5 linked regions of the Colwellia sp. M166 genome follow. The main gene of each other region encodes a partner of the protein of the gene in region 3 in a complex. Links are inferred from orthologs where the notes say so. Each region holds a gene or a part of one and is shown on either strand. Other genes may lie near its edges.

The links.
Region 1: the proteins of dnaN (region 3) and holA are in contact, whole or in part, in a cryo-EM structure (PDB 8GIZ), measured with the Escherichia coli proteins. The link is inferred for Colwellia sp. M166 from one-to-one orthologs.
Region 2: the proteins of dnaN (region 3) and dnaX are in contact, whole or in part, in a cryo-EM structure (PDB 8GIZ), measured with the Escherichia coli proteins. The link is inferred for Colwellia sp. M166 from one-to-one orthologs.
Region 4: the proteins of dnaN (region 3) and FGD67_RS03465 are in contact, whole or in part, in a cryo-EM structure (PDB 8GIZ), measured with the Escherichia coli proteins. The link is inferred for Colwellia sp. M166 from one-to-one orthologs.
Region 5: the proteins of dnaN (region 3) and dinB are in contact, whole or in part, in a solved structure (PDB 1OK7), measured with the Escherichia coli proteins. The link is inferred for Colwellia sp. M166 from one-to-one orthologs.

Annotation. Positions count from the first base shown.
Region 1 is NZ_CP040755.1:1,596,942-1,602,794, reverse strand. The notes cover bases 2,856-5,853. They hold holA (DNA polymerase III subunit delta), read right to left. Parts: upstream 4,878-5,853; coding sequence 3,834-4,877; downstream 2,856-3,833. Other genes in these bases: leuS (leucine--tRNA ligase), read right to left, coding at 5,503-5,853; lptE (LPS assembly lipoprotein LptE), read right to left, coding at 4,888-5,394; nadD (nicotinate-nucleotide adenylyltransferase), read right to left, coding at 3,188-3,847; rsfS (ribosome silencing factor), read right to left, coding at 2,856-2,998. Also shown: rod shape-determining protein RodA, read right to left, coding at 1-216; mrdA (penicillin-binding protein 2), read right to left, coding at 216-2,195; 23S rRNA (pseudouridine(1915)-N(3))-methyltransferase RlmH, read right to left, coding at 2,199-2,669; more of rsfS, read right to left, coding at 2,681-2,855. UniProt on the Escherichia coli protein: Part of the beta sliding clamp loading complex, which hydrolyzes ATP to load the beta clamp onto primed DNA to form the DNA replication pre-initiation complex.
Region 2 is NZ_CP040755.1:3,767,161-3,773,061, reverse strand. The notes cover bases 1,488-4,533. They hold dnaX (DNA polymerase III subunit gamma/tau), read right to left. Parts: upstream 4,146-4,533; coding sequence 1,830-4,145; downstream 1,488-1,829. Other genes in these bases: apt (adenine phosphoribosyltransferase), read right to left, coding at 4,155-4,533; FGD67_RS17045 (YbaB/EbfC family nucleoid-associated protein), read right to left, coding at 1,488-1,766. In the rest of the region: FGD67_RS17055 (ketoacyl-ACP synthase III), read right to left, coding at 1-541; FGD67_RS17050 (DsbA family protein), read right to left, coding at 686-1,294; more of FGD67_RS17045, read right to left, coding at 1,437-1,487; more of apt, read right to left, coding at 4,534-4,700; FGD67_RS17030 (response regulator), read right to left, coding at 4,755-5,138; FGD67_RS17025 (hypothetical protein), read right to left, coding at 5,160-5,282; FGD67_RS17020 (lipopolysaccharide assembly protein LapB), read right to left, coding at 5,593-5,901. UniProt on the Escherichia coli protein: Part of the beta sliding clamp loading complex, which hydrolyzes ATP to load the beta clamp onto primed DNA to form the DNA replication pre-initiation complex.
Region 3 is NZ_CP040755.1:2,498,191-2,503,878, reverse strand. What follows is about bases 921-3,753. They hold dnaN (DNA polymerase III subunit beta), read right to left. Parts: upstream 2,973-3,753; coding sequence 1,869-2,972; downstream 921-1,868. Other genes in these bases: dnaA (chromosomal replication initiator protein DnaA), read right to left, coding at 3,001-3,753; recF (DNA replication/repair protein RecF), read right to left, coding at 921-1,859. Also shown: gyrB (DNA topoisomerase (ATP-hydrolyzing) subunit B), read right to left, coding at 1-754; more of recF, read right to left, coding at 765-920; more of dnaA, read right to left, coding at 3,754-4,362; rpmH (50S ribosomal protein L34), read left to right, coding at 4,840-4,974; rnpA (ribonuclease P protein component), read left to right, coding at 5,016-5,372; membrane protein insertion efficiency factor YidD, read left to right, coding at 5,339-5,587; membrane protein insertase YidC, read left to right, coding at 5,594-5,688. UniProt on the Escherichia coli protein: Confers DNA tethering and processivity to DNA polymerases and other proteins. Acts as a clamp, forming a ring around DNA (a reaction catalyzed by the clamp-loading complex) which diffuses in an ATP-independent manner freely and bidirectionally along dsDNA.
Region 4 is NZ_CP040755.1:766,275-772,027, forward strand. What follows is about bases 1,896-4,793. They hold FGD67_RS03465 (DNA polymerase III subunit delta'), read right to left. Parts: upstream 3,865-4,793; coding sequence 2,926-3,864; downstream 1,896-2,925. Other genes in these bases: FGD67_RS03455 (TatD family hydrolase), read right to left, coding at 1,896-2,528; FGD67_RS03460 (PilZ domain-containing protein), read right to left, coding at 2,589-2,915; tmk (dTMP kinase), read right to left, coding at 3,868-4,503; mltG (endolytic transglycosylase MltG), read right to left, coding at 4,552-4,793. Also shown: FGD67_RS03450 (nucleoside recognition domain-containing protein), read right to left, coding at 114-1,343; more of FGD67_RS03455, read right to left, coding at 1,749-1,895; more of mltG, read right to left, coding at 4,794-5,589; pabC (aminodeoxychorismate lyase), read right to left, coding at 5,598-5,753. UniProt on the Escherichia coli protein: Part of the beta sliding clamp loading complex, which hydrolyzes ATP to load the beta clamp onto primed DNA to form the DNA replication pre-initiation complex.
Region 5 is NZ_CP040755.1:1,228,632-1,234,436, forward strand. What follows is about bases 1,892-4,841. They hold dinB (DNA polymerase IV), read right to left. Parts: upstream 3,921-4,841; coding sequence 2,862-3,920; downstream 1,892-2,861. Other genes in these bases: FGD67_RS05560 (hypothetical protein), read right to left, coding at 1,892-2,376; nhaD (sodium:proton antiporter NhaD), read right to left, coding at 4,619-4,841. Outside these bases: FGD67_RS05555 (cell division protein FtsZ), read right to left, coding at 3-1,166; more of FGD67_RS05560, read right to left, coding at 1,729-1,891; more of nhaD, read right to left, coding at 4,842-5,805. UniProt on the Escherichia coli protein: Poorly processive, error-prone DNA polymerase involved in translesion repair and untargeted mutagenesis. Copies undamaged DNA at stalled replication forks, which arise in vivo from mismatched or misaligned primer ends.

The sequences.
Region 1 (5,853 bases), 900 kb from region 3 along the record:
TGGCGGAATTTGTGCAATTAAAAGCATGACAAATAGTGCTACACCAGCGCGTTTCGCATGACGTATTAATACAGCACTTTCTTGTCCACCAGCACTATAAACAACAAATAACCCTAGTATTAACAAAGCTAAAATACCACTTAATAAGGGTAAGTCGATATGCAAACGTTGCCATAGAGAACGCTGTCTTTGTTGATCATGTCTGGTATTACGCACTAAGGTTCACCTGCTATATTGGTAATGTTTTGCTGATAAACTTCATCATGGTGAGGATGTTTTAGTTTGTCGGTACTGATAATCTCTCTGTCACCAAAATATTGATCCATTATCTGACGTGCCACAGGCCCAGCATTGGTGCCACCACCACCTTTGGCGACGTTTTCAATGGCAACAGCAACAACAATCTCTGGATTTTCGTAAGGTGCAAAAGCAATAAACATGGCGTTGTCACGTTTGCTTTCTTGTACTTTTTTTGCATCATACTCTTCATCTTGAGCGATGTTAGCTGTTTGTGCAGAGCCGGTTTTACCAGCTGCATCATACTTACTACCTTTAAAAGCGGAATAGCCGGTAGCACCGAATTTTTGCACCGTATTATGTAAACCGTCTAAGACAAGATCCCAATAGGCTTGATTTTTTAGGGTGATAGGGCGTTTTTCGTCAACTACATATTCAGTAATCAGCGGCTGTTGCTGATCGGCATCCTCATCAATAACGGTTACTTCACTGGTGGCTTTTAAAAAGTGTGGAACTTTAATTCTACCCTTATTGACTAAAATGGAGATTGCTTGTGATAATTGTAATGGTGTCACAGACCAGTAACTTTGCCCTATGCCAACGGATAAGGTTTCACCGGTATACCAAGCTTTGTTGTAACGAGCTCGCTTCCATTCGATACTGGGCATAATAGCGCGGCTTTCTTCGTGAATATCTATACCGGTGTAATCACCAAAACCAAATTTTTCCATCATCTTACTAATCCGGGTAATACCCAGTCTATAGGCTAAGTCATAATAATAAACATTACAGGATTGCTCTAATGACTTAGTTAAATTGACTTTGCCGTGGCCCCATTTTTTCCAATCGCGTCGCTTGGTTTCTATGCCGGGTAATTGATAAAACCCTGGATCATAAATCTCAGTTTCTGGGGTGATTAATTCGGCTTCAAGCCCGGTAAGTGCTAATAAAGGCTTAATGGTTGATGCTGGTGGGTAACCTTGTACTGCACGGTTAAGTAACGGTTTATTACTTTCAGGTGCTAAGAGCTTCTTATATTTTTTACTACTGATACCATGGACAAAAAGGTTGCCATCAAAGCTTGGGTTTGAATACATGGCAAGCACACCACCATCTCTAGGGTCAATGGCGACTACCGCACCACGTTTACCTGAAAGTGCGCGCTTGGCGATCATTTGTAGCTCGATATCTAACGTTAGCGTTAGATCTTTACCCGGAATAGGAGGAGTAAAGTCTAAGGTACGAATGACTCGGCCTTGGTTATTAATTTCAACTTCTTGGTGACCAATGGTGCCATGTAAGATATCTTGATAATACTTTTCTAAGCCTAGCTTACCAATGTTACGGGTAGCCGCGTAGTTTTCAGCTAGGCCTTGCTTTTCTAGCGCTAGTGAATCTTTACGATTAATACGCGCAACATAGCCTAAGGAATGTGTCGTTAAGTCAGCAAAAGGGTAATAGCGTTTTAAGCGCGCGTCGATAAAAAACCCAGGGAACTTATGCTGGTTGACGGAAAATAATGCGACTTGCTGCTCACTTAAACGTGAATAAATTTCAATAGGTTTAAAGCGACGCTTACTTTTTAATTCTTTAAATAGTTTGTCTTGTTTTTCCTGACTAATATCTAATAATTCGCTTACTTCTGATAAGCGTTTTTTAATATCATCAACTTGTTCTGGGATCACCTCTAAGCTATACACTGGGGTGTTATCAGCCAGTAAAACACCATTTCGATCGTAAATTAAGCCTCTGTTTGGCGCAACCGGTAACAGTTTAATACGATTAGAGTTAGAGCGAGTTTGGTATTTTTGGTATGAGTTAACTTCAAGATTATAAATATTACTAAATAGCACTAAGGAAAGTATCAGGACAGCAATAAAAGTTATAAAGGTACGACGGGCAAATAAGTTTGCCTCTGCGCTATGGTTTCGAATGGCAACACGTTTTTTAGGCGCCATTATTTACTCTCGATGATAAGGATGATTGTTATTGATTGACCATGCTCGATAAAGGCTTTCAGCAACGACAATACGTACCATAGGATGCGGTAAGGTGAGTGGCGATAATGACCATTTTTGTTCGGACGCTTGAATACAAGCAGGCGCTAAACCTTCAGGGCCACCAACAAGCAGTGCAACATCACGACTATCAACATGCCAACGTTCTAGTTGTTTGGCAAGCTCAGGGGTTGTCCAAGGCTTTCCTTCCACCTCTAAGGTCACAATGCGATTACCCTTAGGAATAGCCGCTAACATTTGTTCGCCTTCTTTTTCTAGAATACGGGCAATATCGGCATTTTTGCCGCGCTTTCCAGGTGAAATTTCCACTAAATGGAAACTCATATCACGAGGGAATCTACGGCAATATTCGCTAAATCCTTGGCTGACCCATGCTGGCATTTTGTTACCAACAGCGTATAAGGTAATGCGCATTATACTTTAAACTATTCCCATAGTTGTTCTAGTTGGTAACGGTCACGAGTTTCATCAGTCATCACATGGACAACTACATCACCTAAATCAACTAAAGACCATTCGCCGACATCATTACCTTCAACACCTAAGGCTTCAATGCCAGCAGCGCGACATTCAATAGTAAGTGATTGGGCAATTGAAATAACGTGACGTTTTGAGTTACCAGAGCAAACTAACATGTAGTCAGCGAAACTCGACTTTTTAGATATCTCTAGTGTGACGATATCGCGGCCTTTCATATCTTCGATTTTTTCGGTAACAAAAGTAATTAGGTCTGAACTTTGCAAAGTGGGATCTCTATAATTAACAATAATCGGCGATAATAGCATTATTTTGTTTGTCCGTTAACAGTCTAATGCCATCAATCGCATGTTTTTTGCACAACAAGCGGTTTATTTTGCTCGCTCTATCGCTAAATCAAAGAAAATGGCACTTTTAGTATATAGTTATCAAATAGAAAAGCATAAATAATAGGATTATCGATAAAGCTTATTTTGCTCGATATAATCGTAAACTGGCTTAGGTAAATATTTGCTATAACTCGCCGAGCTTTTAATACGGGCTCTAATATTTGTCGAAGATATATCTAGCGGTGTGCTTTCATGTAATAAGATTTGCCCGACTTTTTCGCGCTGTAATTGTCTCAGGTTATAAAGCAAACGCTTTGTTAATTCTGGCGCAAGTGCCGCTTCTAGATCCGTGTGTGAATAGCCAGGGCGAATATTGACCACTAGATTGCATAAGGTGAGGATTTCTTGCCAATGTCGCCATTTTGTAAAGGTGAGTAGCGAGTCCATACCCATCATAAAATATAAAGCTGCCTTTGGTTGCGCTTTTGTTATTTCACGTAAACTATCGACTGTGTATGACGGGCTATCTCGATCAAGCTCGCGGCTATCGAGCAGCACACTTTTATTACTATCACACACCAAAGCGACCATCTCAGCACGTTGTTTTGCATTGGCATGGGTACCCGTTTTATGGGGAGGGATATGAGCCGGAATTAAATATAATTGTTCTGCGCCTAACCAGCAGGCAGTTTCTTGAGCCGGTAAAATATGACCAAGGTGGATAGGGTCGAAGGTACCGCCGAGTAGAGCGATAATCTTTGGTGCTATGCGCTTAGTTGTACTCATAATCTAAACTAAAGTTTTCACTTATTTTGTTATGAAATAAACTGATCAGTACGTCACTGAGTAAGATAAAAGCATTAAAATCGCTACTGGTTTTACTCAGTAGATCAACTTGCGCTAACCTTGCTAAAGCTTGTTCAACATTGCTTAACGTAATGTTATTCAAAGCATACTGATATACGGGTTTTTTCTTGTCCCAGATACGATATTGTTTAAAAATATTGTCGATGCTCGCCCCTTGTTCTAGTTGCGCGAGCATGGCATAAAGCTGACTGAGCTCTTTATGAATAAACCAAACTAACTGCCCTAATGCGCTGCCATCATGTTGCATTTGATCTAAAATAGCTAAGCACTTTTTTAAGTCGCCGATTAGTAAGGTATCAATCAGTTGAAAAGGGTTGAATTTAGCCTGCTTAATGACAAGTTGTTCTGCTTCTTCAAAACTAATCGTTTGTTGGCCAAACAATATTGCTAACTTTTGCAGCTCTTGTGCTAATGCTGGCAGGTTGCCTTCAAATAGCACGGCCATTAAATCAATCGCATCGCTATGTAAATTGAGCTGCAGTTGCCGTGCTTGACTATTTAGCCACTGCTTTAATTGCTTGCCTTCAACATCATATAAAGGTAGAAAACAGCCAGCAGCTTCTAATGATTTGAACCACTTGCGCTTTTGTGTTGCAGCGTCAAGTTTAGGACCATGAAATATCAGCTGTATATCTTGATGCAACAAGGTCAGTAATTGTGTTATGGCTTTTGCGCCATTATCACCAATTTTGCCATTGATAAACTCTATTTCAATAATGCGTAATGAGGAGAACAAGCTCATTGATTGGTATTCTTGAAAAAGCGTATGCCAATCAAACTTGTCGTCAATACTAAAACGGATAACTTCGTCGAAACCTTGTTTTTTAGCGGTACTTTTAATTTTTTCTAAGGCGTTATTTTTTTGCCAAGCTTCATCGCCAAACACTAACCATATCGGTTTAAAGCCTTGCTTGAGTGTATTGTCGAGTTGATTATGATAAATGCGCATTCGAATTGACTTACAGCTGAATACTAGCCATGTCACGGAGGATTTTATTAGCCGCTTCTTGACGCATTTCACGTAACATTAGCGACAGTTCACGGCTTTTTGCTAAGGCAATATCAGGATCATCTTGATAATCACGATTAAGTTCAAAGCTAAAGTTTTTCACATCTTGGCCAGGAATTAAAATTTGGTAACGTACGGTATAAATAAGCTCATATTCTGCGACTTGACCATTAGGAAAAACAGATAAAGTTCTTCGATCTAGGTTATCTTGCAAGATCCGCATTTGTGGTATGGACTTATCACTTTGTTGTACTAACTTAACATCATTAACGGTTAAGTGTTGTCTGACTAAGCGAGTGAGCTCACCATATTGGTCAACTGAGCTAAACTCCATGGTTTGCAATTCAGGTGCTAATAAATAATTGCCGCGTAGCTGAAAACCACAACCGTTTAACATCATTAATATGATGCTAAAAGATAATATTTTACTGATTTGGCGAATTATTAATGGCTTCATAACGTGTTCACTTTTTATAGGTAGAAATTCAATCAGTGCATCATTAATGCGTTTTGCACGGGTTAAGCTGCTAAGCCCTAATAAAGAGCTAAGCAGCTAAGGTCATTATTAGTTGGCAACAATATTTAGCAACTTACCAGGTACATAAATCACTTTACGTATGGTTTTTCCGTCAGTAAATTTACTGACACTTTCATCAGCAAAACCCATTGCTTCAACCGCTTCTTTTGTTGCATCGGCAGACACGGTAATTTTAGCGCGTAATTTACCATTAACTTGCACAATGATAAGTTTTTCATCTTCAACTAGCGCGCTGTCATCAACAATAGGCCAAGCCGTGTTTTCAACTGGTTTACCATCGCCAATTAAGCTCCATAAATGGTGACTCAAATGTGGCACGATAGGCGTCAGCATTAACACCAGTGCACGAATAGCTTCATGCATTACTACACGGTCTTC
Region 2 (5,901 bases), 1.3 Mb from region 3 along the record:
AACCTAAAGCTTGCGTGATAACACCAGTTTCTTCTTCACTTTCTTCCAAGTACAGCGCTGCAGAGCCATCACCAAAGAGCACCGCAACATCGCGATTATCCCAGTCCATAATCGGTGAAATAGTTTCAGCACCAATAACTAATGCCGACTTAACCACGCCACTTTTTATCATAGCTGTTGCAACACTAAGGCTATACATACCACCAGTACATGCAGTACTAACATCCATACAAGCGGCATTATCAGCCCCTAGTAGTCGTTGTACGTTAGACGCAGCATTGGGACAAAGTTCGTCAAAAGTCGTACTACCAAAGACAATCAAGTCGACATCTTTCGCGGTTTTTCCGGCTGCTGCTAATGCTCGTTCACAAGCTACATAAGCCAATTCACTGACAGAGACATGAGAAATTCTGCGTTCTTTCATGCCGGTTCTGGAAGTAATCCACTCATCATCTGTTGCTAAAAACGTTGCTAAATCATCATTACTAAGAATAGCGGGCGGTAAACATTTCCCCCACCCGGTGATTGCTGCATATGTCATATTAAACCTTACTCTGCTATTACTTTTACTTCCAACCAGTAAAAATAGTTTGTTCTTTATGACAATATCATACTACAAAAAAACACCATCTTATCGGCAATTTATCTGATTTATCGTTAATATTAGGCATTTATCTTGTCAAAATTAAATTTTTGCCATAATTATATCAAAGCTTTTGCGCCAATCTTTATAATCAACAGGTATAGATGTGAAAACTTGCTCTTTGACCAAAACTAATGCCGGAAAACCATTGATAGGCATAGATCTCATTTTACTGATCTCAGCCTTTAGCGCATCATCTACTGACTGGCTATTCATTTTCTGGAGAAAGTCATTATCATCCAAGCCAATGTCATTCGCCAGTAATTGCAAAGTATCAATATTCGAAGGATTTCTTGCTTGCAAATAATAAGCATGTTGAATAGCGGCAAGCATTTCTTGCTCTTTGCCGAACTCTCTTGCCACCAATGCGGCTCGACAAGCAGGAAAAGTTGAACGTCTTGGCTGACAATACAGCCAAAAATCAAAATTAAATTCAGTACCAAGTTGCTGAGCTATTTTGCGCCAGGTTTGCTGTAAAAATGCCTGCATTGCTTTTGGCATGATCACATCGGAATCTTCGGCTAAGCCACCAAGGCCATAGATAATATCGACGTCCGAGCCGAGTTCCTTTTGTAAACGTTGCCAAGTCGGCGTATAACCCCAGCACCAACTGCACATAGGATCGTAAATATAATATAGTTGAGCTCCCAAAAAATTATCCTTATCAAATTTGATTAATTAAGCAATCTACGTTTTATCAGGAAAGTGCCGATATAAAAAACAAAAAACCCAGCGTAGCTGAGTTTTATTAAAGTATAACGTCGAACGCTATGCTTTTATCCCTTGGATAGAGCTAAAACGGCATTTTCATCCCTGGAGGCATTTGCATTCCGCCAGTTAAAGCCCCCATTTTTTCTTTATTTTGCTCTTCAACACGACGTACCGCATCATTCATTGCTGCTGCGACTAGGTCTTCAAGCATATCTTTATCATCAGCCATTAAGCTATCATCGATAGCAACACGTCGAACGTTATGATTACCAGTCATAGTGACCTTAACCATACCAGCACCAGACTCACCAGTAACTTCCATATTGGCTAGCTCTTCTTGCGCTTTAGCCATTTTTGCTTGCATTTGTTGGGCTTGTTTCATTAAGTTGCCCATGCCACCTTTCATCATAATTTTCACTCCAAAAGTAATATGCCGCCAAAGATAGTGCTTAACGGCTAAAAATTCAAGTAGCGATTAACGCGCTACGATAGTTTCTTGATCAAGCTCAGCCTGAAATTGTTGTTGCAATGCCATAACTATTTCATCTTCTGCTAACACTCGTTTTGCATATTCATAGCGCTTAGCATTAATATTAGCTTGAATCTGATAAGGATCAGCGACAGTTCTTTCAACAATATTCAATTCAACGGTAATTTTTCGTTGTAAATATTCAGAAATCTTTGTCTCTAATTGCTTATGTGCTGCATCACTATTTAAATGCTTAATTGATTGATCTAGCTGTAGGATCAATAAATCAGCGGTCGAGTTTTCATCAATGGTTGCATGAATAGCCAGTTGTCGAAGACGAGCAGCTAAGGACATACTATCAATCATATGCGCCCATTTATCGACTTGGTTCGCCAGTTTTATTGTCGCTGGGTCAATAAAATCTTCGCTATAAGGTTGTTCTGGTACCGTTGTAAGCTCAGATTTTTTAGCCACTTCAGGTTCAGTCGTCGCACTTTTATCACTGCTATCATCAACTAAGCCAACGCGTGGACGCTCAATAGCGTCACTAAACTTTTTTCCACCTTTCTCCAAAGCTTTTTTTCGGCTTCTGAGCATGTTTCGGGTCGCAATTGCAGCAGCGACTGGCGATAGTTTTTTTGTATCCTGGTGTTCAGTATCCAAAACATCAGCGACATTACTCTCAATAGGCAACGGAGTATTCTTTTCAGTACCCTGAACATTTTGGCTGGGGCTATTAATACTCACTTGATAATTATGCTCAACGCTAGGTTCTGGACTTAGCTTTTGCTCTTCAGAACTTACTTGAGAACCGGTTTGTGGGCTTTCGTTATACTGTTCAGTTTTAGATGAAGAAAGCTGTTCATGAGGCATTGGATCTATAAGTGCGTCCGCTTGACGTTCAATCGCTAACATCTCGTCCGCTAATAATGAATTGCTATCAAGATTATTGGCAAAACCACTATCAAGCCCATTATCATCTTGATTAGCTTGCGTTTGTACACTAAGGCCACTATCCGAGCCACTATTACTACTGATATTTTCGCTGCTATCATCAGATGATGGCAAAGCTTGAGTTAAATCAGGTACTGCGGTTGAAGTCGGTGATACTTTATCAGACCCCATACTTTTATTCTTATTTGGAGCTGCGTGTGCCAATTCTGTCATTGATAAATGATCAAGACCTTTCTCAACATCCAATATTTCTTTAGTCGACTGAGCTAAATTATTACTATTGACCAAAGGCTTAAAGGCTAACAATCTTAACAGCATCATATCAAATGCAGCTTGTTCATCATCAGCATACGGTAAATCTTTTCTAGCAGTTAAAACAATTTGATAATAAAGCTGTACGTCTTCAGGCGACATAAGTTGGCAGAATTGTGTCAACATTTGTTGATGTTCGACCGGTAAGCTAAAGTTAGTTTCAACGACTTGTGCCATAGCCACTTGATGAAGTAATTGGATCAACTCTGCAGATAACCGACTATAACTAGGTGCATATGATGCTATAGCAAGTGATAGTTGCATTAATACCGCGGCATCTTGCTTTAATAAGGCAATTAAAATTTTGAAGACCCAATCTCGATCCACACCGCCCAGCATTTGCTGAACATTGTCCCGCGATATATTGCCATTACCTTGGGCAATGCTTTGATCTGTTAAGCTTAAGCAGTCGCGCATACTGCCACGTGCGGCCTTAGCTAAAAGCGTAATAGCTTCATCCTCAAATGAAACGCTTTCTTTTCCAAGAATTTCAGTAACTTTATCACTGATTTGCTTCACTGTTAGTGCTTTTAAATGAAACTGTAAACAGCGAGATAAAACCGTAACCGGAAGCTTTTGTGGATCCGTCGTGGCGAGAATAAATTTAACGTGTTCCGGCGGTTCTTCAAGTGTCTTCAATAGGGCATTGAAACTACTACGCGATAACATATGAACTTCATCGATCAAGTAGACCTTATATCGGCCACGTGTCGGAGCATATTGTACATTGTCTAATATTTCGCGAGTATCATCTACTTTAGTGCGAGAAGCCGCATCAATTTCAAGTAAATCAACAAATTTACCTGAGTCTATATCAACACATGCCTCACATACTCCACATGGATGAGCAGTTATGCCTTGTTCGCAATTCAGGCTTTTAGCAAAAATCCTGGCGATGGTTGTCTTACCAACCCCACGAGTACCGGTAAATAAATAAGCATGGTGCAACCTCTGCTGCGTTAATGCATTAACCAATACGGTAACAACATGTTCTTGGCCAACTAATTCACTAAAGGACTTTGGTCGCCATTTTCTTGCTAAAACCTGATAACTCATTCTTTAGCCTCATTCACCTGCATATTGCAGTAAAGAGAATACGGATAAGCCCATATCTTGGATTTTTACTTCACCGCCTAAATCTGGTAACGAAATAACAAATGCTGCATCTGTTACTTTAGCGCCTAAGCGTCTTATAAGTTTTGTGGTCGCTTCAATAGTGCCACCAGTAGCCAAAAGATCATCGATGATCAAGACATTATCGTCTTTAGTTAAGGCATCTTGATGAATCTCTAAAGTGTCATGGCCATACTCTAGCTGATAGTCTTGTGCATATGTCGCGCGCGGAAGTTTACCGGGTTTACGAACAGGCACAAAGCCTAAGCCCATAGCGAGTGCTAATGGTGCGCCAAAGAGGAAACCACGCGCTTCGGTGCCAACAATTTTTGTAAAACCACCATCTTTAAATTTATTTGCTAAAATTTCGATCGTAAGTTGAAATGCCTCTGCATCATCTAATATGCCGGTTACGTCTCTAAACATAATGCCGGCTTTTGGGTAGTCTGGAATGCTATGAATTGCGGATCTGAGTGTATCGATTTGTGTTTCAGTCATGTTCTAAAAGTCAAAAAAAATTTTAGTTACAGAATAAAGCAATTCAACTAGAAATTATAGTGACTGACAGCGAGTATTTGATGTTAGTAGAGCATTTATCGATTTAAGCAGATTTTCTTCATCTATCGGCTTATCGATTATTGTCGAAAATAATTGACTATCACCAAGTGACTCGACCAAGCTTTTTCCTTGAGTCGTCATAAATATTACTGGCGTATGGGCATAGATGTCGTGTTGTCGTATCTGCTTAGTTAACTGAATTCCATTCATGACAGGCATTAAATGGTCGACAATAAACAAATCATAGCCCGAATTTTGCAACTTTTCAGATGCAGCTAAACCATTACATGCCGTATCTACAAGGTAGCCATGCGTAGTTAATAGCTCATCTAAACTATCTAATATTATTTGTTTATCATCAACAACAAGAATTTGCATATTTTTCTAAACAACTTGAATTTAATTTGCTAGAACTGTAAACCAACCAGCTAGCATTGGCAATAAAGGTGCCGAAAACATGGCCAATATTGCGATGAATAAATGGCGTTTAGATGAACTATCTTTAAAATTTTCTTCTGACATTAGGCTTCCTATCGACATCGAGTAATTAAACCGCGCGGATTGTAGACTAAAAAGTCTATCAAAGGTAGCTTTATTTGACCTAGATCAAGCAACCTTTCAATACTTTGTCTTAACTACAAGGAAACTAACTTTTTATTGATACGAATTACTTTATCTGGCCAAAATATCTGACTGTTAATATCAAACTATCTCTTTCTTGATAAAAACAGTGATACCCGCTGATATTAAATATATATCACCTAACAATTATTACAAACATAAAAAAAAACCAGCCTAGATGGCTGGTTTTTAAGGCTTTTATACTAATAAATTAGATAGAAACTTTTTTACGTCTGGCTGTATCTTTAATGAAATCCACCCAACCTTTAGCCGATCTTTTGGTTTTAGGGTCTTTCATTGCGAGATTAATTGCCTTGTAAGCTTGCTTATACTCTTCTAAATAAAAGTGTGATTCTGCAATACTCATTTGCAGTCTACCTTTATTCTTAGCACCAAGATCTAAAGCTTTATTTAAAGCTACAATAGCCGCTTTAAATTGTTCGTCTTGCTTTAACAACATCCCTTGCTTGCTATAGTGCTTAGCACTATTTGTCATTTTAGCCAACTCACCATAATACTT
Region 3 (5,688 bases):
CACGTTCTAGATCGAAATAGAATATTTCTTCATTAACTGGCGTTTTATTGGTATTTAAATAATCAACAAACGCTTGAATACCACCGTCAAAGTGAAAGTGATCTTCTTTACCCGCTTCTCGTTCATCAATAAGTCGAATAGAAACACCAGAGTTCAAAAATGACAACTCACGGATTCTTTTCACTAGTAAGTCATAGTGGAATAGCACATCAGTAAAAGTATCTTCACTTGGCCAAAATCTCACTTCTGTACCGGTTTTGTCACTTTCACCAACAACTTTCAAAGGCTCTGCTGGAACACCGTGATGATAAAATTGTTCGAATAATTTACCGTCTCTTCGAATATTTAATTTTAATTTGTGACTTAAAGCATTTACTACAGATATACCAACACCGTGTAAACCACCCGAAACTTTATAGCCCGAGTCTTCGCCACCAAACTTACCACCAGCATGCAATACTGTCATGATAACTTCTGCTGCTGAAATTCCTTCTTCTGGATGAAGTTCAGTTGGAATTCCTCGCCCATCATCTCTAACTGACACTGAACCGTCTAAGTGAATTTTAACAATAATATCACTACAGTGACCTGCAAGAGCTTCATCAATTGAGTTATCCAACACCTCAAATACCATGTGATGAAGGCCAGTGCCATCATCGGTATCACCTATATACATCCCTGGTCTTTTGCGAACTGCATCTAAGCCTTTAAGTACTTTTATACTTGCCGAGTCATATTCATTTTCTATTGTCATAGCTTGTAGCCTACTCACTCATTACTGATAGTTTGCCATGTTTCACGTGAAACATTTTATAGTTTTCTTTCTGCGGAACGAGTTGTTCCACTGCTGTTTTATCTATTGCAGTTACAATAACCTGACAATCAATTTCTGCTATTGCATTATTTAATAATGCTCTAGAGTGAATATCAAGTTCTGCACCTACATCATCAATTAACAAAATTGGTTTTACTCGGTTTACTCTTTCAATAAGCTTTGCCTGTGCAAAAGTTAAAGCGAGTAAAAACAACTTTTGTTGCCCACGAGATAGTTGATTATCAAGGGATGTACCATTTAATATAAATCTTACATCAAACTTTTGTGCACCAAATAAACTGTAACCCATGGATAATTCTTTATCGCGATACTGTTCTAAAACTTCTAATAACTTCTTCTTTGAATTCCAACCTTGTAAGTATTGAATTACTATATCATCAGATACTGACGGTAACATTATTTTCAACCAAAAACTTAACTCGTTAGTCAACTCATTCACATATTCAGCTCTATGGTGAGCTATTTGTTCTGAGCTCTCAGCAAAAATATCAGTCCAATAATTTAGTGTCGATAAATCTGTTTTATTTCTTAAACAAGCGTTTCGTTGCTTTAGTATTCTAGAAAACTCTCGCCAGTGATCCGAAAATGAATGTTTCACGTGAAACAATCCTAAATCAATAAAGCGTCTTCTTTGTTTGGGACCGCCAAAAAAAACAATAAAACTTTCAGGCGTAATTACTTGTACAGCAACATTTTTAGCTAACGATGAAAACTTACTTTGTTTTTCTCCGTCGATTCTAATTTCACTATCGCTAGCGTTACTGTTAAAACCTTTTCTTACTCCAAGCTGACAATCTTTATCTGTTTTGACACTAACAGTAAAAGTATTCTTGCCGTGTTTTAGTAAATTATCAACTTTTGAACTACGGAAAGACTTACCATGAGCTAAATAAAAGATAGCCTCTAGTACACTACTTTTACCACTACCATTATCACCAATAATAAAATTTACATCAGCATGAAAATCAGCAGCAACACTTGCTATATTACGAAAATCTTGTATAAATAATTTACCAATGCTCACTTAATAATTCTACAAACGCATTGGCATAACAACATACAAGGCTTCACCAGACTCGCCACCTTCGATTACAACACTACTATTAGCATCCGCTAAAGTAAATTTAACATCAGTTTCTTTAATAGCATTTAATACGTCTAGAACATAACTAACATTAAAACCTATTTCTACTTCTTCATAAGGAAAGTCGATACCAATAATTTCTTCCGCTTGCTCTTGTTCTGGATTATTAGCGGTAATTTTTAATTCTGTGTTGCCAAAATTAAGCCGAACCCCTTTAAACTTTTCATTAGATAAAATAGAAGCACGGGATAATACTTGTCTTAACTCATCTTTATTAGCATTAAGAATTTTATCACCATTACGTGGTAAAACCCGACGATAATCAGGAAAGCGGCCATCAACAAGTTTACTGGTAAAGGAAAATTCATTATCAATAATACGAATATGATTTGAGCCCAAAAATACCTGTACGGCTTCATCGACAGGATCTAATAAACGAATAATTTCTAGAATACCTTTACGTGGAACTATGACTTGCCTAGCGGGTAATTCAAGTTCTTGATTAGAAATTTTACAAATAGCTAAACGATGGCCATCAGTAGCAACAGAACGTATTTCATGCCCTTCGGTTTCTATCGACATACCATTTAAGTAGTAACGAACATCTTGATTCGCCATAGAAAAATGCGTACTTTCAATCAAACGTAATAATTCAGACTTTAATAATTTAAACGCTACATCACCTTGCCATTCTTCAATATTTGGAAAGTCACTGGCTGGCAATGTTGAAAGTGAATATTTACTACGGCCAGTGCTAATTTTTATAACATCGTTAACTGATTCAAAAGTTAGCATTGAATCATCAGGTAAACTTTTACAGATATCGAGTAATTTACGAGCGGGAATGGTAATTTTCCCATCTTCTGCATGATTGTCTACAGTCGCATAAGCCACCATTTCTAGTTCTAAATCAGTAGCTGTTAAGGTAAGTGATTGCCCACTTACATCAAAAAGAATATTACCTAAAATAGGTAGTGTACTCTTTCGTTCTACAGCACCAGAAACCAATAATAAAGGTTTCAATAGTAATTCTCTATTCAATGAAAATTTCATTTCTGACTCGCTTATAACTTACTTATTATTATGATGACAATGTTCTGGTTAAATTTGAATAATCTTCTTTTATATCGTGAGATTCTTCACGTAACGCTTTCACCTTACGACAAGCATGTAATACAGTTGTATGGTCTCTACCACCGAAGGCATCACCTATTTCAGGTAAACTGTGGTTCGTTAGCTCTTTAGATAATGCCATTGCAATTTGGCGAGGTCTAGCGACTGAACGATTTCTTCGTTTAGAAAGTAAATCAGCTACTTTGATTTTATAATATTCAGCTACCGTGCGCTGAATATTATCAATCGTGACCAGTTTATCTTGTAATGCCAATAAATCACGCAATGCTTCGCGAACAAAATCAATGGTAATCGCTCGGCCAGTAAAATTAGCATTCGCAATAACTCTATTTAATGCGCCTTCAAGTTCTCGAACATTTGAGCGTAAGCGTTTAGCAATAAAAAATGCCACTTCGTCAGCCAAATTAATATGACTTTCTTGCGCTTTGCGCTTTAAAATAGCCACACGCGTTTCTAACTCAGGTGGCTCAATGGCAATAGTTAAACCCCAGCCAAAGCGTGACTTTAACCTATCTTCAACATCAACTTCTTTAGGGTAACGGTCACTGGTTAAAATAATTTGCTGATTACCTTCAAGTAAAGCATTGAAAGTATGAAAGAATTCTTCTTGTGTCCGATCTTTACCAGCAAAAAATTGAATATCATCAATCAGTAAAGCATCAACTGAACGATAATATTGTTTAAATTTTTCCATGGCATTATTTTGTAATGCTCTTACCATATCTTGCACAAAACGCTCTGAATGCATATAAGCTATTTTTGCATTCGGTTTATTTAACAAAATACCATTGCCAACAGCATGCAATAAATGCGTTTTACCTAAGCCAGTACCACCGTAAATAAATAGCGGGTTATAGGCTGCACCGGGATTATCAGCAACTTGTGATGCTGCAGCACGAGCTAATTGATTTGATTTACCTTCAACAAAGTTATCAAAAGTGTATTTAACTCTAATATTGGTGGTTTTTGGTAAATTACTTTCTGGCGCGATAATGTCTTTATTTGAGCTTTTAGTATTAGGCTGTAATTGACTAATACTATTTTGAATATTACTTTTTTGTGCCGGAATACTACCAACGTCAAAACGTAATAATGGCGGATTAGCACTATCCTGCATACCCACGAGCTCATTAATGCGATTGACGTACTTATCTCTTACCCAATCCAAAACAAATCGATTTGGCGCATATAAAGTCATAATATTATCTGTTATCACACACTGAAGCGGACGGATCCACATACTAAATTGTTGTGCGGGTAATTCTTCTTGAAGAACAGACAAACATTTTTGCCAAAGTGTATGATCCAACAACCGACTCCTGATAAATACTATACTTTCTGTCTTTAATCACCGATAAAAGCAAACAATAAAAAAATAGAAGAGTATAAAAATTAATTTTTATAATTACCCTATTATCACTATAGTTATCCACAACATCAATATTGACTTTTCGATAAATGCATTTTATTGACAGTTTTTTTTCCTAAGCTCAATTAAATTGGGCAGCGAGCAAGTTTTTAATAGCAAATAAATGTTAAAAAACTTTCCATATACCATTTAATTATTATGGAAAAAAGACCATATCTTAACTATCAAATATAAAATTGTTAAAAAACTGTGGATATTTATCTGATCTGAACGATCCGTAAACGATCTTTTTAAAATAGCTGGATAATAACCATTGACAAAGTTTGCTTCTCTATATAGAATTTCGCCTCATTTTTAGACCCAGTGTGCTCATGAAGGCTGTTTTGCCAGGGCAACAACAACAGACGGATTAGCGTAATGAAAAGAACATTTCAACCTAGTGTATTAAAGCGTAAGCGCAACCATGGCTTCCGTGCTCGCATGGCTACAAAAAACGGTCGTGCTGTAATTGCACGTCGTCGTGCTAAAGGCCGCGCAAGCCTTAGTGCTTAATCTTTTAACTTGCAACTTAAGTTAAAGGAATAGTAACCGCTATGGTTACTTATGAATTTAATCGGGAGTCACGTTTGTTGACTCCCGGTCAATTTCAAGCTGTATTCTCAAAACCTCTGCGTTTTGGGTCTAGCCACATCACCATTCTCATCACCCCAAATTCTGATAAAAACAACCGTCTCGGTCTAGCCATTGCTAAAAAACGGGTTAAATTAGCTGTACAACGAAATCGTATTAAACGACAAATTCGAGAAAGCTTCCGTTTAAATCAACATAATCTCCCCCATATAGATATGGTGGTTATGGTTAAATCAGGTACTGATAAGCTCGAAAATAAAGAAATTAATCAGCAATTGGAAAAAATATGGCGAAAAATAATTCAGCGCCACAAAAAGTAGCTATTACCTTAGTAAAAGCTTACCAGCGTTGGCTTAGCCCATTGCTTGGTCCTCATTGTAGATTTGATCCAACATGCTCTTTTTACGCTATAGAAGCAATAAATCGCTTTGGTGTGATAAAAGGTTGTTGGTTAGCAGGCAAACGTATACTAAAATGCCACCCACTTAATGCGGGAGGACATGATCCCGTGCCACTATCAAAAAAAGAGAAATAAGACATTATGGAATCCCAACGCAGTTTTCTTTTTATTGCGCTTATGGTTGTTACCTATTTGCTATTTAATCAATGGCAAATGGACAATGCTCCAGTTATTGA
Region 4 (5,753 bases), 1.7 Mb from region 3 along the record:
CTAAGCGTTTGTTAATCAGGTTAATTAAACGTACTTCTAGCGAAGCATTTACGTTTTTATCAAGGGTGAGATGAGCGTTTACATAAACAAAAAAGTGTCGACAATCTAACTTTTTAGCCAAAAAACCAATAGCAAACACCAATTGCTGCCGTAATGCCCGCGACATCAGCTATCAGGCCACAGGCCAACGCATGACGACTATAACGAATCCCCACCGAGCCAAAATAAACCGCTAACACATAAAAAGTAGTTTCTGTAGAGCCTTGCACGATTGAAGCTAAACGGCCAGCGAATGAGTCAGCACCGTGAGTATTCATGGTTTCAATCATCATAGCGCGTGCACCAGAGCCACTTAATGGGTTCATAAATGCCGTTGGTAACGCATCAACAAATCGACTGTCGCCATTAAAAAATAACACCATTTGTCGAATGCCGTCGACTAAAATATCTAATGCACCACTTGCCCTAAAGACTCCGATTGCGCATAACATGGCTAATAAATAAGGAATTATTTTTATGCTGGTTTCAAAGCCTTGTTTAGCCCCTTCAATAAAACTATCGTAAACATTAACCTTGCGTTTTAGTGCAAGTAAAATAAAGCTAATCAAAGTGCTAAAAATCAATAAATTGCCCATTAATGACGATTGCTGAGCTAACAGTTCAGCACTGAGTGTGGTGAAGTAAACTGCGATGGCTCCAACCAATGCCATGCCCGTCGCGAGGTAAAGTAAGATCACCTGCTGATAAAGTTTTATTCTTTGGACAAAAGCCACGGCTAATAAACCCGCTAAGGTTGAAGCAAAAGTGGCAAGTAATATCGGAACAAAAACATCAGTAGGGTTCAACGCTCCTTGTTGAGCGCGATAAACAAAAACAGTAACCGGAAACATCGTAACCGAGGAAGTATTTAAAACCAAAAAAAGTATTTGTGCATTTGTAGCCGTTTCTTTTTTTGGATTTAGTAGCTGTAGATCTTGCATTGCTTTTAAGCCTAAAGGCGTTGCGGCATTATCCAAACCTAAAAAGTTTGCTGACAAATTCATGGTCATTGAACCTATTGCCGGGTGTCCGCTTGGCACACCGGGCATAAGACGCACAAATAATGGCGAAATAATTTGGGCAAATTTATCTATAATGCCGGCATGCTCAGCTATTTTCATCATACCTAACCAAAAGCTTAAAATACCAATTAAGCCAATCGCTATTTCAACCGTGATCCGCGACATATCAAAAATAGCTTTAACGATTTCTTCAAAAATTAAAACTTGATCAAAAACCAACCATTGCAAAATGGAAGAGATAAACGCAACAAAAAAAAATCCACTCCAAATACGATTTAACACACTTGTTCTCTTTTTATATTTTTACTTGCCTATCATGCTAAATATCATGACATAGATGGATATTATTACCTAACTTGTACTAAAAACATTGGGCATTAATAAATAATATCTTCTGATGACTAAAACTAGAGCTTATCAAAAAACTCACAATAATATCTTATAATTCAATAGAATAAATTAATTTTTGCATTTATAAAACCGTACACTACACTTAATTCTGAAGCTAAGTTATTAGCTTATTGCTCGCTAGCCTCTTCATTGAGGCAGTAAAATTTAGTACTCGTGTTTAATGTTAGACGTTCGATAAATTTGACAGTTTATTAGCGCAGGCTCATCTCCTTTTGAGCCGTTCCCTGAGCCCAAAACTATTCATAGTTTTGGGCCTTTTTTTTCATCACTTAATAATTAAACTTTACGTGTACGAGGAAATAAACGATGAAAGTTATCACTTGATTGCTGCGCTATTTCAGCAACAGAAGTACCTCGAATACTTGCAAGGTGCTTGGCAACCTCAACGACGTAAGCGGGTTGATTTTGTTTACCTCGGTGTGGCACTGGTGCTAAATATGGTGCATCAGTCTCAATCAGAAATCGATCTGCAGGGACTTTTTTTGCCACTTCTCTCAATGCACTGGCGTTTTTAAATGTAACAATCCCTGAAAAAGAAATATAAAAGCCCATTGCAATTGCTTGCTCTGCCATCTCCCAACTTTCGGTAAAGCAATGTAAAATACCGCCAACATTTTCAGCTTTTTCTGCTCTTAAAATAGCTAAGGTATCAGCTTGGGCATCTCGAGTATGTATGATCAACGGTTTATTCAATTGATTAGCAACACGTACATGCTTTCGAAAAGAGTCTAGCTGTACAGTTTTAGTTTCTGGCGCATAAAAATAATCCAATCCAGTTTCACCAATCGCGACTACTCTCGGGTGTTTCGCTAACTGGCTTAGCTGCTCGGGGTCTATTTCATCATCCTGATTTAATGGATGTGCACCACAAGTTAACCAAACATGATCATATTTTGCCGTTTTTTCTGCCATGGCAGGAAATTCTTCTATCGTGACACTGACACACAGTAAGGTATTAACATTCTCTGCAGACGCGGCATCGATGACATTATCTAAATTATTGTCAAAATCTTCGAGTTTCAGGCGATCTAAATGACAATGGGAATCTATAAACACAGGGGTTACTCCGCACGAATGTGCTTGTATTATTATTAATGAATTTCTTTTACGCTAATCTTACATTGATAAGGTTGGCTCTGAAGAGTTAAGCAAACGCCCTATCAATTTGTCAATTTGATTACGGACATTATCCGGATCTTCAACAAAACTGACACCGATACCAGCCGGTGTTCCATTTTGCGCGCCAATAGGGGTTATCCAAGAAACCTTACCTTTAATCTCTGAGGGCTCTAAAGAGTCTGGCAAAGTAACAGTTAAATTAATATCTGTTGCTAGCTCAAATTGCTCGGTCGTACGAATAAATAAGCCACCGTGCTTCATAAATGGCATATATGACTGATATAAATCACGATCCGAAATAAATTCAAGTGTAATATTTTCCAAAATTGTTCCTCTATTTCTGGCCGCTATTTTGTATAGCAAAGCAAATATCGGCTAAGAGTTTCTCACTTAAAAACTGTCGATTTACTTGCACTAATGTTTTCAGTTTAGTATTGGCAGCTTGGGCTAAACTATAAATTTGCCATAACTGCTGTTTATTGAGTGTGCTATCAGACGCTGCGATTTTCCAGCCCGACTGTTCACGCATCAAATCAACCAATACTTTTTCTAACCAGCGAAAACTATCAGTATGTCCAGCTAAAGTCACAAGTACTTCGGCTCGGCATTGATATGCAGATAGATATTGCACAACCTGAGCACGAAACTCGTTATAAGCAACCGCCGCACCTTCATCAGTTAATTCATTAAGGTGAGTTAAATTAACAAAAGCATCATCACCTTGCTTATTAAATTCAGCCAAAAGCTTTTCACCTACTGGCGGACGTACTTCAATACGCTGACAGCGGCTTATAATAGTGGGTAATAAAAGATCACTACGATCGGTTGTTAAAATTATAAAACTATTTGATGTTGGCTCTTCTAATGTTTTTAATAAGGCATTAGCTGCTGAAATGGTCATCTGATCAGCATGATTAACTAACGCTGTTTTCGCTTGACCTATGTGTGCAGTTTTCTCAAAAAATTGACTTAGTTTACGTATTGCATCAACACCGATAGTGCTCTTATCACTAATGATACTCAAGTGATCAGGATAACTCGAGCTCAAAAATAGTTTACACGTTTTACACTGACCACAAGGCTGAATAATAAGTTGCTCGTGACCAACATTTTCTTGATGTAGCGCTTGACACAACAGGACATTAATAAGCCAATCTGCAAGCTTTTCTTGTCCAGCATTTGGTACCCCTGCAAATAATAAGGCATGAGGCAGCTTACTTGCCAAAATTTGCCTAGACAATTGCTGTTGAATATTAAGCAACCAAGTATTCATTAATTAATCTTCTTTGCGAGATATAAAAGCTTCAACGCTTTTGGCTACATCACTATGTACAGCCTGCATGGCTTGACTGGCATCTATAATATCGGTGCTTTCTGACGCCGTTGCTAATGTAAGATACTTGTTTCGAACGCGCTGAAAGAATTCTATTTTTTCTAATTCAATACGGTCTAATTCGCCTCGGGCTTGTGCACGCGCTAAACCTAACTCTGGTGCAATGTCTAAATAGAGTGTTAAGTCAGGGGTAAACCCCTTTAACGTGACGTCTGCAATAGCATTCATTACCTTGTCATCAAATTGCCGTCCTCCTCCCTGATATGCGCGCGATGATAAGTCATGACGGTCACCGATCACCCATGTACCTTGCGCTAAAGCTGGCAAAATTCTATTGGCCATTAACTGGCTGCGGCTTGCATACATCAAAAATAGTTCAGTTTCTTGTGTTAACTCTTCATCATGACTTGCTGATTTTACAATATCACGTAAAGCTTCAGCTAACGGCGTACCACCAGGCTCTCGTGTTTTTATAAAAGCAATATTATGCTTTTGCAATACAGCTTCGATAACATTAATAGCTGAGGACTTACCAGCGCCTTCAATTCCTTCGACAACAATAAACTTGCCTTTATTCATTTTAAACTTCCATAATACAATATATTAAATTTCTTGTGCCGCTTTAAGTCACTTCTTGTTGCGCTGATACTTAGTAACAGCACGGTTATGATCGGCCAAATTCGTTGAAAAAATATGTTCGCCGGCACCATTACTGACAAAGTATAAATAGTGGCTTAACTCCGGATTTAAAGCCGCTTGTAATGCTTGCGCGCCTGGCAAAGCTATCGGTGTTGGCGGTAAACCTTTTATCTTATAGGTGTTATAAGCTGTTTTTTCACGTAAATGTGCATAAGTAATATCTCCTTGGTAACGATCACCTAAGCCATAAATGACGGTTGGATCGGTTTGAAGGCGCATTTTCTTATGTAAACGGTTAATAAAAACGGATGCAATACGTGGGTGCTCTGCGTGCTTACCACTTTCTTTTTCAATAATTGATGCCATGATCAACGCTTGATAAGGTGAAGTATAAGGCAAGTCAGTGGCTCTATTGTGCCACAACTCATCCAGGGTCTTGCGCATTTTTTTATGCGCTCTGTCAATAATATCAATATCGGCTGTATTTTTGGTAAAGGCATAAGTGTCAGGAAAAAGCCAACCTTCAGGGTTAGCTTGCTTAATTGACAATTTTTTCGCAATAGCCGCTATCGATAAATTAGCCAGTTGGTGACTGATATCAGGATGTTGTGCTAATTGTGCTAGTACTTGCTTAAACGTAGTACCTTCAATAAAGGTAATAGAAAATTGATGTTCCTTACCTGAAACAACGACTTTAAGTAGCTCGATAATCGGCATATTTGCCTGTACTTGATAAGTACCTGACTTTATTTCACTGTGCTCAGAATTAAATATAATATAACTGCGTAACCAAAAACGACTCTCTAGCCAACCTTTAGTGACTAACTGTGTTGAGAAAGCATTAAATGACGTACCCGGTTTAATGGTAATAAAAGCGACTTGCTCTACGGCTAATGGTTGCTGAACCTTGAGTTGGGCAGTGATAAAGAGCCCAACAACAGCTAAAATACTTAACATTATCACCAGTGTTAAGGTGATAAGTGATTTTCTAACCATTAAGGGCAAACTAAGCAGTTTATTTATCATTTTGTCTTTTAATTTTCCATACCTAAACATTGATTTTGTATGCTGGCAACACTTGAAATATCTAATTGCTGACCATTAAATGTTTTAACCGGCACTATACCTAAAATGGCGTTACTAATAAACATCGCAGCAATATTATCCAAATCATCAGATAAATATTGTCC
Region 5 (5,805 bases), 1.3 Mb from region 3 along the record:
GATCACACCTTTACTTGGGCTAAATCGTTTAATCGTTGAGCTTCTAATAGCTTTCTCGTTATTGCTGGGATATCAGTATAATCAGCCTCAGCTGAAGCTACCTGTTCATTACTTTCAATTGAGCTACTTTCATGACGAATAAAAGATAAATCATCATCTAAATATGAAACTTTCTTGGTTTGTTCTTTGTTACTTACTTGCTTATCCGCACAGCTTATTCCTGATGCTATCAATAAGATCTCAAGGGCTGAATCTAAATTGGGATCTAAGGTTACACCAACAACAATAAGGGCTGATTCATTGGCTAATTTAGAACGAATTTGTTTAGGTATACCGTCGTATGTCGATAATTGTATCTCTTCTCGACAAACGATCTGAATAATAATGCCTTTTGCGGTGTCAATATTGGCAATAGATACCAGTGGATTATTAAGCGCTTGCTCTAAAGCTTCTAGGTATTGGTCTTCGCTTTCAGCTTTACCGACGCCAAGTATCGACTCCCCTTCATATGATAATATTCTTGAAAAATCATTTTTATCAACATTTATGAAACCTGTTTGAGTAAACATTTGAACCAAGGCTGAAACTAAATTTTTTAATACGTCATTACTTTGCTTGAAAGCAGAAAATAGCCCGACACTATCACAAAGCCCTTTAAGCAGTAAATCATTGGATAGTGTAATAAAGGCTTGTGCTGGCTCCTTAATATCACCTAATCCTTGTAACGCGTAATCCATACGCATTTTACCTTCACTTTCAAATGGTAAGGTCACAATTGCTATACAACTTATGCCTAATTCACGAGCTACTTTCGCCACCAAGGGGCTAGCGCCTGTGCCTGTTCCACCACCAAAACCGGCGGTAATAACAACTACATCACTACCTTGAAGCGCATTTTCTATGGCTTCCTCACTTTCTTGTGCGGCTTTCAATCCAACAGCAGGGTCTGCACCAGCTCCATAGCCATTGGTTAAGTTTTCACCTATCAACACTTTATTTTCAACATCGATGAAGTTCAGCGTTGCTAAATCTGTATTAACGGCAAGTAAATTAACACTATGACCTAGATTGCTTTCATGTAACATATTAACGGTATTACAACCGCAACCTCCAATACCAACGACAGTAATAAGTATTTCTGCTCGTGTTTGCAAAAGTTCTTCCATTATTTTTCTCATTGATTAGCTTTGAAATTATTATAAATTACAGCTGCGTCATTAATTGTCGCAAACAAGTTGTGAATGGCGATTTTGTAGTCTCATACCAATTCAACTAAGTTTGTTCCCACTGAGTGAAATTTAAAAGCTTTAGAGGCACAGGTTCACAGTTCTAGACTGAACCTAAGTACGTCCCTGTAGGTAAAGCATTGATTGAAGGTAATGGTTATTCTCGACAACTGCTCCTGCGTTGTTCTAATGATTCACATCCCTGTGAGAACCTTATCGAAATCAATAACGCGGCCTGTAAGCCTTTTAAAATCAACCTTCGGGAGCAAAACTTAATAGACTTGGTATCAGTTGAAACAAAAAACTAGGCTATCATCAATATCAAAAATTATAGAATCAGGCATATTTTCAACTGAAATGCTTTTTATAAAGGATTCTTTATCTTTAATTGGTAAAAATTGCTCGTCTTTAGTGATTTGATTAAATTTTACTGCGGTTAGTTTTGCTCCATCTGTACTGCTTGCATTAAATGCCAGAGTAAGCGCTTTTAAGTTAATAGCATCTATGTCGCAAACAATGAATGGATTTTTTCTATCGCTGATAGCCTTTCTTCTGCCGTGGCATCAAGAAACAAGGTTATAGCCATGGGTTCACAAGCTAAGGCTAAGGCCCGTTCGTCAAAAGTTATAGTATCGAGAAGATAGCGCACTAGCATGCCGTCGAGTTTTATTGCCGCGGCTCTAGCGTGTGCACAGCGCATTAACCCGTCACTTTCATAGAACAGCTCATCTTCTTCTAAAATGTCTTCATAACATTTATCTGCAATAGGTCTTTCAGAGTGAATAGTAATGGCTAGAATATTATATTTTGTACCGATGGGCATTAGGTAAGGTAGCAGCTGATAGTGCTTTTTTAGCCATTGGTAGAATGATATAAACTTACCTGACTGGGTATAAACTTTATCTTTAAAGTTAAAGATGGCTACTTGACCATCACTAGTACTGGCCATAAAAACAGCATGGTCGTTATCTTCTGTTGAACTTTCATTCCATACTACAACTGGTTGTTTTTTTGTATGTTTTGAAATGGATTTCCAAGCACATTCAGAAAGTATTCTCACTAAGGTAATACACTCATCAATGAAGTATGTCTCGTAGTCATTGGCATTAAGTAAGTCATAATTTAATTCTTTCAATTTAGCTGTGATCATAATAGGTCCTTAAATTTTGTAACTAACGGCTTGATCGGTAAAATGTTGAGATCGATAAAAAAGCGAGTAAATGAGTAATCATCTCGCTTGATGTAATAAAAGTAGCCTGTGGTTATAGCGGAAACATTTGGTGTTTTGACTTGAGGAACAATTGTACATTAACATAAATTAAAAAATTAAAAGTGCTAGTTTTTGACAATTTAATTTCACTTGTGATTGAATGTATTTTCTTCGAAAACCGTCATAACTCATCACAAATCTTAATAAGAGCAATTCTAATCACAAAAATAGAATGAATATTTATCAGAAAGAGGAAGTGGCTTTATTTATGCGGCACAAAAAACTGCGATGTATGACTATAAATGACGCGTTGGCTTAGTCTAAAAAAGTACAAACTTTTGAAAACCACTAGAGAAAATGAAAGCTTGATAACACTGCATCCGAAGCTAGCTTGTTTCTATTTTGCTAATAGCCCCAAAGCGCGATTATAAATCTAAGCCAAGCTGTAATTCATTTACTTTCTCATCAGCAAGACCAATATGAACACCTAATAATCTAACAGATTTGCCTTTTCCACGACTGACAGCCTCACTTAACAACTTGAGAAATAAATCAATATTTATTTCTGTACAAGCCTGTTCCTTTGTCGTTTGTTGAAAGTCTTGAAATTTTACTTTTACACCAATCTTATTAACCTTTCTATTCGCTAAGTACTTAGCCGCCCTTCTCTTAAGTTCAGGTATTAACTCTTGCTTAAGAACATCAGCCATTTCATGGCTAATGCTCATATCATATTCAAAGGTCCTTTCCACCCCAACAGATTTTCTTATTCGGCTGACTTGAACTTCTCGCTCATCAATTCCATGACTCCGGTGCCAAAGAACTTGGCCATACTTACCAAACTTACTTACCAAGAAAGCCTCATCGGATGCTCTAATGTCGCCACATGTTTCAAAACCGAGTTTTTGTAGTTTTTCAGATGTGACTTTACCAACACCAGGGATTTTTTTTAAAGACAACTTTTCAATAAAACGATAAACGTCGTTTGGCCCTATAGTGCATTGCCCATTAGGTTTATTTAGATCAGAAGCAACTTTCGCGATAAACTTCAATGGAGCAATTCCTGCCGAAGCAGTTAACCCAGTTGCCTGGTAAATTTCCTCTCTTATTTCTTGAGCTATTAACGTTGCTGAGCCATGATGTAAATCAGAGTTGGTTACATCTAAATAGGCTTCATCTAACGAAAGCGGTTCAATTATATCGGTATAGCGTTCAAAAATACTTCTAATGATCTGGCTTACCTCTTTATACACATGCATTCTTCCGGGAACAACGATAAGATCAGGGCATTTTTTCAATGCCAATGCTGTTGCCATTGCTGAACTAACACCATACTGTCGTGCAATATAATTACATGTTGAAAGTACGCCACGTCGATCAGATTTGCCACCAACAGCTACAGGCTTTCCAGCTAAACTTGGCTCATCTCTAATTTCAACGGATACATAAAATGCATCCATATCTACGTGAATGATCTTTCTCATCAGCAGCCTCGACGAGAAAACATAGATGAACTTTTTATACGAAAAAATAAGACCGTTAAAGATTGTAGGAGAAATGCATTAATTAGAGTTGTTATATATTGCACAGTTCTACATTGACCATCATAGGCGATATTTAGATCAATTATCTTCCTTGTCGAAGGGCTAGTATTCAGCATTTTCTATCCCCAAGTTATACCAAGTTTGTCCCCACTCAGAGCTTAGTGAAATTGGTATTAATATTAATAAAGCGTATAAACTACAGTCCCGAACAACTGTATATATATACAGCCATCTTATCATATTATAAATTTTCGTCAATAAAGCATACAGTGGACTTACCATACTTTGTTAGGCATTCGGTAATAAATCCCAAGGTACTAAGATAAAGAAAGAGTAAGAGCCGGCATAGAAAAGCAGCCAAGATTAGAGACAGTTGAGCTTTTTAAATTTTTTATCGCTCTATATTTAAATTTAAAGACACTCCGCGCTTTGTCACTCGCGTTTCACAGAAAACAACTATATTACAAAACTTATACAGTGATTAAAGCATTTTTAAGTTGAATAAGCCTTCTCCTGAAAAAACAACAGCCGCCAATGAGAGCTATTGTTAAAGACTTGGAACGTTAATTACCTATTATTAACTGTAATAATAGGTATGCAAAGGCTTTATCGTCAGTTAATGTCAACCAGGAAACTGTTTAGCCATTAATTAAAAAGTGTACCCCGATACTCGCCGCGTAACCTAAAACAATAACCCAACTCCATTTCAGATGCCCCATAAATGAATAAACACCTTTTGTTTGCCCCATTAACGCAACACCTGCCGCTGAGCCAATTGACAATAAACTACCACCAACACCTGCGGTCATCGTTACTAGTAGCCATTGCTGTAGATCCATAACAGGATTCATACTTAATACAGCAAATACCACCGGAATATTATCGACAATTGCCGACAGCACGCCAACAGCAATATTGGCATAAGTTGGGCTCCAATTACTATATAACGCCTCAGAAACTAGGCTTAAATAGCCCATAAAGCCTAACCCCCCCACACACATTACTACGCCGTAGAAAAACAACAAGGTATCCCATTCAGCCCGCGCTATTTTATCAAAAATATCGAAAGGAATAATGTTGCCAAGTTTTTTCAACTCTTCCTCATCGTTTTCTGCTTCGGCCAGTGTCCGCTTTTTATCTAAAGAGCGAGGTAAGCTCATCCGTAAATAAAATCCTAAAAATTTCAAATAGCCAAGTCCCATCATCATACCTAGTACTGGCGGCATATTAACTAGGCTGTGACATAACACTGCCGTAGCGATAGTAAGAATAAAGAGCAATACAATACGTTTTGCTCCCCTTTTAATTTTGAATTTTTCATCTACTACTGGAGCCGATTTTTCATTTGAGATGAAAAAACTCATAATAATGGCCGGCACCAAGAAATTAACTAGAGATGGAATAAATAAAACAATAAATTGCTCAAACTTAACTAATCCTGACTGCCAAATCATTAAGGTGGTGATATCGCCAAAAGGGCTAAATACCCCACCGGCATTGGCGGCAATAACAATATTAATACAAGCAATATTAATGAATTTTTTATCTTGAGATGCTACTTTTAAAATAATTGCACACATCAACATAGCGGTTGTTAAGTTGTTGGCAAATGAAGAAATAGCAAAGGCTAAAATACCCGTCAACCAAAACAAGGCTCTTAAACTTAAGCCTTTAGAAACCATCCATAAGCGCAAGCCATCAAAGATACCTCGTTCTTCCATGGCATTTATATATGTCATAGCAACCAGAAGAAATAATAATAATTGTGCATATTCGAGTAAGTTATGATTAAAAGCCTCTTCAGCTTCTAATGGAATACCATTTT